Sediminicoccus rosea: one gene and its partner. Each later gene encodes a partner of the first gene's protein in a complex. Links are inferred from orthologs where the notes say so. Each region holds a gene or a part of one and is shown in the gene's direction. Other genes may lie near its edges.

Region 1 (3,255 bases):
AGCGGGATCAGCAGGATGGAAAGCACCGCGACGACGAAGGCGATCTCGCCATCCAGCCCCACCATCCTGGCAAAGGCCGGAGAGGAGGTGGCGGCGCAGCCCGTCGCCACGATGACGAGGCCATTGGCCAGCGGCCCCTGGATGCCGAGCGCGACGAGCAGCGCCCAGACCAGCAGCGGTGTCGCGATCAGCAGCCAGACGAGCAGGGCGGCCACCAGCAGCGGGCGGCGCAGATAGGCGATGACCTGCACGGGGTCCACCCGCAGCAGCACCAGCACCATCAGGATGAAGACCACGGGCGTGATCACGTCGCGGAAGAGGGCGGCGAGCGGCGGGAGGAACAGGCCCGCGAAGATGCTGCCGGCCAGCAGCGCCGCGCCATGCAGGGCGGACCATTCCAGGAAGCGGCGCATGAGGTCCAAGGGAAGCAGGCCGTGGTTGGTGGCGTTCGCCGGATGTTCTATAGCCCTTGGCGTGTCCGCACCATCCTCCCCAGGGGCTGCCCCTCCCCCCGAATACCTCGCCCGGCTGAACCCGGAGCAGCGCGCCGCCGTGGAAACGCTGGATGGTCCGCTGCTCGTGCTGGCCGGTGCCGGCACCGGCAAGACGCGCGTGCTCACCACGCGATTCGCGCATCTGCTGATGACCGGCCGCGCCCAGCCGCACCAGGTGCTGGCCGTGACCTTCACCAACAAGGCGGCGCGCGAGATGCGCGAGCGGCTGGGCGCCATCCTGAACCGGCCGGTCGAGGGGCTCTGGCTCGGCACCTTCCACGCGCTCGCCGCGCGCATGCTGCGCCGGCATGCGGAGCTGGTGGGCCTCACCTCCAGCTTCACCATCCTCGACACGGATGACCAGACGCGCCTGCTCAAGCAGGTGATGGAAGCGGAAGGCGTGGACCTGAAGCGCTGGCCGCCCAATGGGCTGATGGGGATCATCCAGCGCTGGAAGGATCGCGGCCTCACGCCCGACCGCATCCCGGCGGCCGAGACCTCCGACTACGCGAACAACCGGGCGGAGAAGCTCTACGCCGCCTACCAGGCGCGGCTCATCGCGCTGAACGCCTGCGATTTCGGCGACCTGCTGCTGCACATCACGGAGATCCTGCGCACCAACACCGAGGTGCTGGCGAGCTACCACCGCCTGTTCCGCTACATCCTGGTGGATGAGTACCAGGACACGAACCTCGTCCAGTATCTCTGGCTCAGGCTGCTCGCGCAGGGGCACAAGAACATCTGCTGCGTGGGCGATGATGACCAGTCCATCTATTCCTGGCGCGGCGCCGAGATCGAGAACATCCTGCGCTTCGAGCGCGATTTCCCGGGGGCGCAGGTGGTGCGCCTCGAAAGCAACTACCGCTCCACGCGCCCCATCCTTGCCGCCGCCGCCGGGCTGATCGCGCGCAATGAGGGCCGCCTGGGCAAGACCTTGCGCCCGGGCCGCGCCGATGCCTCGGGCGAGCGCGTGCGCGTCGTCTCGCTCTGGGACAGCGAGGAGGAGGCGCGCATGGTAGGTGCGCGCATCGAGGAGGCGCGGCGGGATGGTGTCAGCCTCGGCGAGATCGCCATCCTGGTGCGCGCCGGCTTCCAGACCCGCGCCTTCGAGGAGCGGCTGATCACGCTCGCCATTCCCTATCGCGTCTTCGGCGGCGCCAAGTTCTATGAGCGGGCCGAGATCCGCGACGCCATCGCCTATTTCCGCGCGATGTCGCAGCCGGCCGATGACCTGGCTTTCGAGCGCATCGTGAACACGCCCAAGCGCGGCCTGGGCGACACCGCCATGGCCGCGATGCACAAGCTGGCGCGCGAGCAGCAGATGCCGCTGCGCGTGGCGGCCGAGCGCCTCTGCCAGACCGACGCGCTGCGCCCGCGCCCGCGTGCGGCGCTGCGCGAATTGCTGGAGAATCTCTCGCGCTGGAATGCCGGCCTCGAGAAGGAGGGGCACGTCGTCATCGCCGCCCAGGTGCTGGAGGAGAGCGGCTATATCGACATGTGGAAGGCCGACCGCAGCATCGAATCCGCCGGGCGCCTGGACAACCTGAAGGAGCTGGTGCGCGCGATGGGCGATTTCGCGACACTTGGCGCCTTCCTGGAGCACATCGCCCTCGTCATGGAGAATGACGACAATTCGGAGGGCGAGAAGGTCAGCCTGATGACGCTGCACGCGGCCAAGGGGCTTGAGTTCGACATGGTCTTCCTGCCGGGCTGGGAGGAGGGGCTGTTTCCCTCGCAGCGCAGCCTGGACGAGGGCGGCGCCAAGTCGCTCGAGGAGGAGCGGCGCCTCGCCTATGTCGGCATCACGCGGGCGCGCAGGCATTGCGTGATCAGCCATGCGGCCAACCGGCGCATCTATGGCAACTGGGTCAGCTCCATCCCCTCGCGCTTCCTGGATGAGCTGCCCGAGGGCGAGGTGCTGCGCGAGGGCGGCGTCACGCAACAGCCCCGCATGCCCTCCAGCGTGTTCGCGGCCGGCCTGCCGCTGAGTTCGCAGCGCCGCCCGCGCGTGATCGAGGCCGGCGCCTGGGAGGTGGACCAGCGGCCGGAGCGCGAGAAGGCCTTCGCGCGCGGCACCCGCGTCTTCCACCAGAAATTCGGCTATGGCCGCGTGCTGGCCGTGGATGACGACAAGCTGGAGATCGAGTTCGAGAAGGCGGGCGTGAAGCGGGTGCTGGACCGCTTCGTGGAGCCCGCCTGAGGTTTGCTGCGCGAATGATCCACCGGTTCGGCGATGCCGCCCCGGCGGATCATGCGCGGGGCGTCACCCGAACTTCTTTTGGCCCGCCACCCACGTCTCGCTCACCTTGATGGCGGCGATCTTGGTCGGGTCCACTGTCAGCGGGTTCTCCTCCAGGATGGTGAAGTCCGCCTCCTTGCCGCGCTCCACCGTGCCCAGGCGGTCGGCGAGGCCGAGCTGCCGCGCGGCATCCACCGTGACGGACTCCAGCGCGCGCCGCACGGTCACGGCCTGGTCGGCGCCGATGACGGAATTGTCCACCTGGCAGATGCGCGTGACCGCCGTCTGCACGAGGCGCAGCGTGCCGAGCGGCGAGCAGGGGCTGTCGGTGTGCAGCGTGAAGCGCACGCCCTCCTTCGCGCAGGCGCCGGCCGGGTCGGTGAAGGCGGCGCGCGTGGGGCCGAAGATCTGGTCCCGGTAGGCGGCCCCATAGAGCGTGACATGGTTCATCAGGAAGCTCGGCTCGATGTTGAGCCGCTTCATCCGCACGATCTGGTCCTGCCGCAGCATGGTGGCGTGCTC
Region 2 (3,218 bases), 2.1 Mb from region 1 along the record:
GCTTGCGGTCCAGCACTGGGCGCGTCCAGAGCGTGGCATAGGCCATCTCCTCCGAGAGCGCGCGGATGGCGGCGTTGAAGGGTGTGGTGGTGGCGTCCCGCGCCTCGGTATAGGGCGCGCCCAGGATCTCGCGCATTTCCTGGCGGCCGCGCTGGCGCAGCGCCGCGTGGGCTTCGGTCTCGTTCATTCGGCTGGTCCTCCCTGATGGCGGGAGGGTAGGCCGGTTCAGCCGGCCGTCAAAACGGCTCGGCCGTGTCCCGGCGGAGCAGGCGGCGGAAGGCGCCCGCGGAGCGGTCCTGCCCGGTCACCTTGTCGGCCAGCGCATCGAGCCAGCCGGAGAACCAGGCCTTCCCCCAATCGCCCGTCTGCGCCATCGGGTTCTCCAGCACAGAGGCGCCGGCCGCGAAGGCTTGGCGGCCGGCGGCATAGGCGTCATCGCTCACGAAATCGTCGTTCGGGTCCACGTCCTCGGGCATCGGGGCATCCTGTGATGGCCCGCGGCATATGGCATCGCAGGGGCGGGGGCGCCATCCTATATTGCGGGGATGAACGTGATCGCCCCCGTCCTCTTCCAGCCGATCCGCCAGCCCATGCCGCCGGCCGGCAAGCCGCTGCGCGTCGTCAGCCCCTTCGAACCCAATGGCGACCAGCCCAATGCGATCCGGGACCTGATCGCCGGGGTCGAGGGTGGCGAGCGGGACCAGGTGCTGCTGGGCGTGACCGGCTCGGGCAAGACCTTCACCATGGCCAAGGTGATCGAGGCGGTGCAGCGGCCCACGCTGATCCTCGCCCCCAACAAGACGCTGGCGGCGCAATTATACGGCGAGATGAAAAGCTTTTTCCCCGACAACGCGGTGGAATACTTCGTCAGCTACTACGACTACTACCAGCCCGAGGCCTATGTGCCGCGAACCGACACCTATATTGAAAAAGACAGCCAGATCAACGAACAGATCGATCGCATGCGCCACTCCGCCACCCAGGCGCTGCTGGAGCGGCGGGATGTGGTGATCGTGGCCTCCGTCTCCTGCATCTACGGCATCGGCTCGGTCGAGACCTATTCGAACATGGTGGTGAAGCTGGAGGTGGGCGGCTCCATCGCGCGCGATGCGCTGCTGAAGGGCCTGGTCGAGCAGCAATACCGCCGTAACGACATGGCTTTCCAGCGCGGCTCCTTCCGCGTGCGCGGCGAGAGCGTGGACATCTGGCCCGCCCAGCTCGAGGACCGCGCCTGGCGCATCAGCCTCTTCGGCGACGAGATCGAGACGCTGCGCGAATTCGACCCGCTGACGGGCGAGATCACCGGCGAGTTCGAGCGCGTCAGCATCTACGCCAACAGCCACTATGTGACGCCGCGCCCGACGCTGACCCAGGCCATCGGCCGCATCAAGGCCGAGTTGAAGGAGCGCCTGGCCGAGCTGGAGAAGGAAGGGAAGCTGCTGGAGGCGCAGCGCCTCGACCAACGCACCACCTTCGACATCGAGATGATGGAGACCACCGGCTCCTGCAAAGGGATCGAGAACTACTCGCGCTACCTCTCGGGCCGGAATCCGGGCGAACCGCCGCCGACGCTCTTCGAATACCTGCCCGAGGGCGCGCTCCTGGTGGTGGATGAAAGCCACGTCACCGTGCCGCAGATCGGCGGCATGTATCGCGGCGACTATGCCCGCAAGATCATCCTCAGCGACTACGGCTTCCGGCTGCCCTCCTGCACCGACAACCGGCCGCTGAAATTCGAGGAGTGGGAGAGCTTCCGCCCGCAGACCGTCTTCGTCAGCGCGACGCCCGGCCCCTGGGAGATGGAGCGCACCGCCGGCGTCTTCGCCGAGCAGGTGATCCGCCCGACCGGCCTCGTGGACCCCGTCTGTGACATCCGCCCCGTCGAGAACCAGGTGGATGACCTGCTGGCCGAGGTGAAGGATTGCGCGGCGCGCGGCGCGCGCGTGCTGGTCACGGTGCTGACCAAGCGCATGGCCGAGCAGCTGACCGAATACCTCACCGAGATGGGCGTGCGCGTGCGCTACCTGCACTCGGACGTGGATACGCTGGAGCGCATCGAGATCATCCGCGACCTGCGCCGCGGCGTCTTCGACGCGCTGATCGGCATCAACCTGCTGCGCGAGGGGCTGGACATCCCCGAATGCGGCCTCGTCGCCATCCTGGATGCGGATAAGGAGGGCTTCCTGCGCAGCACCACCTCGCTCATCCAGACCATCGGCCGCGCCGCGCGCAATGCCGAAGGCCGCGTCATCCTCTATGCCGACCGCATGACCGACAGCATGAAGCGCGCGCTGGAGGAGACGGAGCGGCGCCGTGCCAAGCAGATCGCCTGGAACACGCAGCACGGCATCACGCCCACCTCCATCAAGCGCGAGATCAGCGACGTGCTGAAGGATGTGAGCCAGGGCGACTACGTCACCGTCGAGGCGGTGGAGGGCGATGCGACCGCGCAATTCGTGGGCCGCGACCTGCGCGCCTCCATCGCCGAGCTTGAGAAGAAGATGCGCGCGGCGGCGGCGGACCTGGAATTCGAGACGGCGGCCCGGCTGCGCGACGAGATCAAGCGCCTGGAGGCGCTGGAGCTTGGCATCGCGACACCGGGCGATGCGCTCTCGCCCAACCAGGCCGGGCGCTCGCTGCGCGAAGTGACCCCCAAGAAGGATTGGAAGCCCAAGCCCATGGGCCCGGGCGGCGGCGGCTATGATCCGAAGAAGGGGAAGGGGCGCGGGCGCAAGGGCCCCTAGCCCCGGCGAGCCCTATCGGGCCGTGCCCCTGGGCTTCGCCGCGGCCTCGCCCTCGGCGCGCGTCGCGTGCTGGTCGAGGAAGCGCTCGAAGTCGCGTGGGATGATGCGGAACTCGCGCCCGACATCGATGGCGCGCAGGTCGCCCTGCCGGATCCATTGGCGCACCGTCGCCTCGCCCACCTGCGCGAGCTCGGCCACCTCGCGGACCGTCATGAATTTCCGTGTGAGCATGTCATCCCTGCCTCACCGCGCCTGACCGTGGTTGACGATATTCGAGCATCGTTGAAGCCGGTTTGACAAAGATCAATGCCGCCCGCCCGCGCTGGCGCCAGTTTGATGGCGTTGGGTCCATCCCGCCGCAATGTGGCGGGGCCCACGCCAACCGGGCGGCGGCCGGAAGCCGGCGGCCCGCCCACAACAGGCCGGGAGATTGCCTCATGTCGCTCACCACCATCCTCTGCCAGGTCGAGCCCG

What was found.
Region 2: the proteins of R9Z33_RS02715 (region 1) and uvrB are in contact, whole or in part, in a crystal structure (PDB 7EGT), measured with the Thermus thermophilus proteins. The link is inferred for Sediminicoccus rosea from one-to-one orthologs. Residues at the interface, in WP_096412145.1 of Thermus thermophilus: His654, Arg656, Phe657, Gln666, Asp668, Glu669, Lys680, Arg681, Leu682, Ser683, Lys685, Tyr686, Ala687; in WP_096411307.1 of Thermus thermophilus: Glu23, Leu25, Arg26, Asp27, Gly28, Glu29, Arg30, Phe31, Arg55, Glu326, Asp327, Phe328, Glu379, Ser382, Gln383, His398, Gly400, Arg401.

Annotation. Positions count from the first base shown.
Region 1 is NZ_CP137852.1:554,640-557,894, forward strand. Bases 143-3,084 are described here. They hold R9Z33_RS02715 (ATP-dependent helicase), read left to right. Parts: upstream 143-474; coding sequence 475-2,694; downstream 2,695-3,084. Other genes in these bases: R9Z33_RS02710 (hypothetical protein), read right to left, coding at 143-413; R9Z33_RS02720 (amidohydrolase), read right to left, coding at 2,758-3,084. Also shown: more of R9Z33_RS02710, read right to left, coding at 1-142; more of R9Z33_RS02720, read right to left, coding at 3,085-3,255. UniProt on the Escherichia coli protein: A helicase with DNA-dependent ATPase activity. Unwinds DNA duplexes with 3'-5' polarity. Translocates on single-stranded DNA with 3'-5' polarity. Initiates unwinding more efficiently from a nicked substrate than double-stranded DNA.
Region 2 is NZ_CP137852.1:2,608,302-2,611,519, forward strand. Bases 240-3,144 are described here. They hold uvrB (excinuclease ABC subunit UvrB), read left to right. Parts: upstream 240-545; coding sequence 546-2,744; downstream 2,745-3,144. Other genes in these bases: R9Z33_RS12560 (hypothetical protein), read right to left, coding at 240-476; R9Z33_RS12570 (helix-turn-helix domain-containing protein), read right to left, coding at 2,757-2,975. Also shown: R9Z33_RS12555 (carboxymuconolactone decarboxylase family protein), read right to left, coding at 1-187; more of R9Z33_RS12560, read right to left, coding at 237-239; R9Z33_RS12575 (universal stress protein), read left to right, coding at 3,182-3,218. UniProt on the Escherichia coli protein: The UvrABC repair system catalyzes the recognition and processing of DNA lesions. A damage recognition complex composed of 2 UvrA and 2 UvrB subunits scans DNA for abnormalities.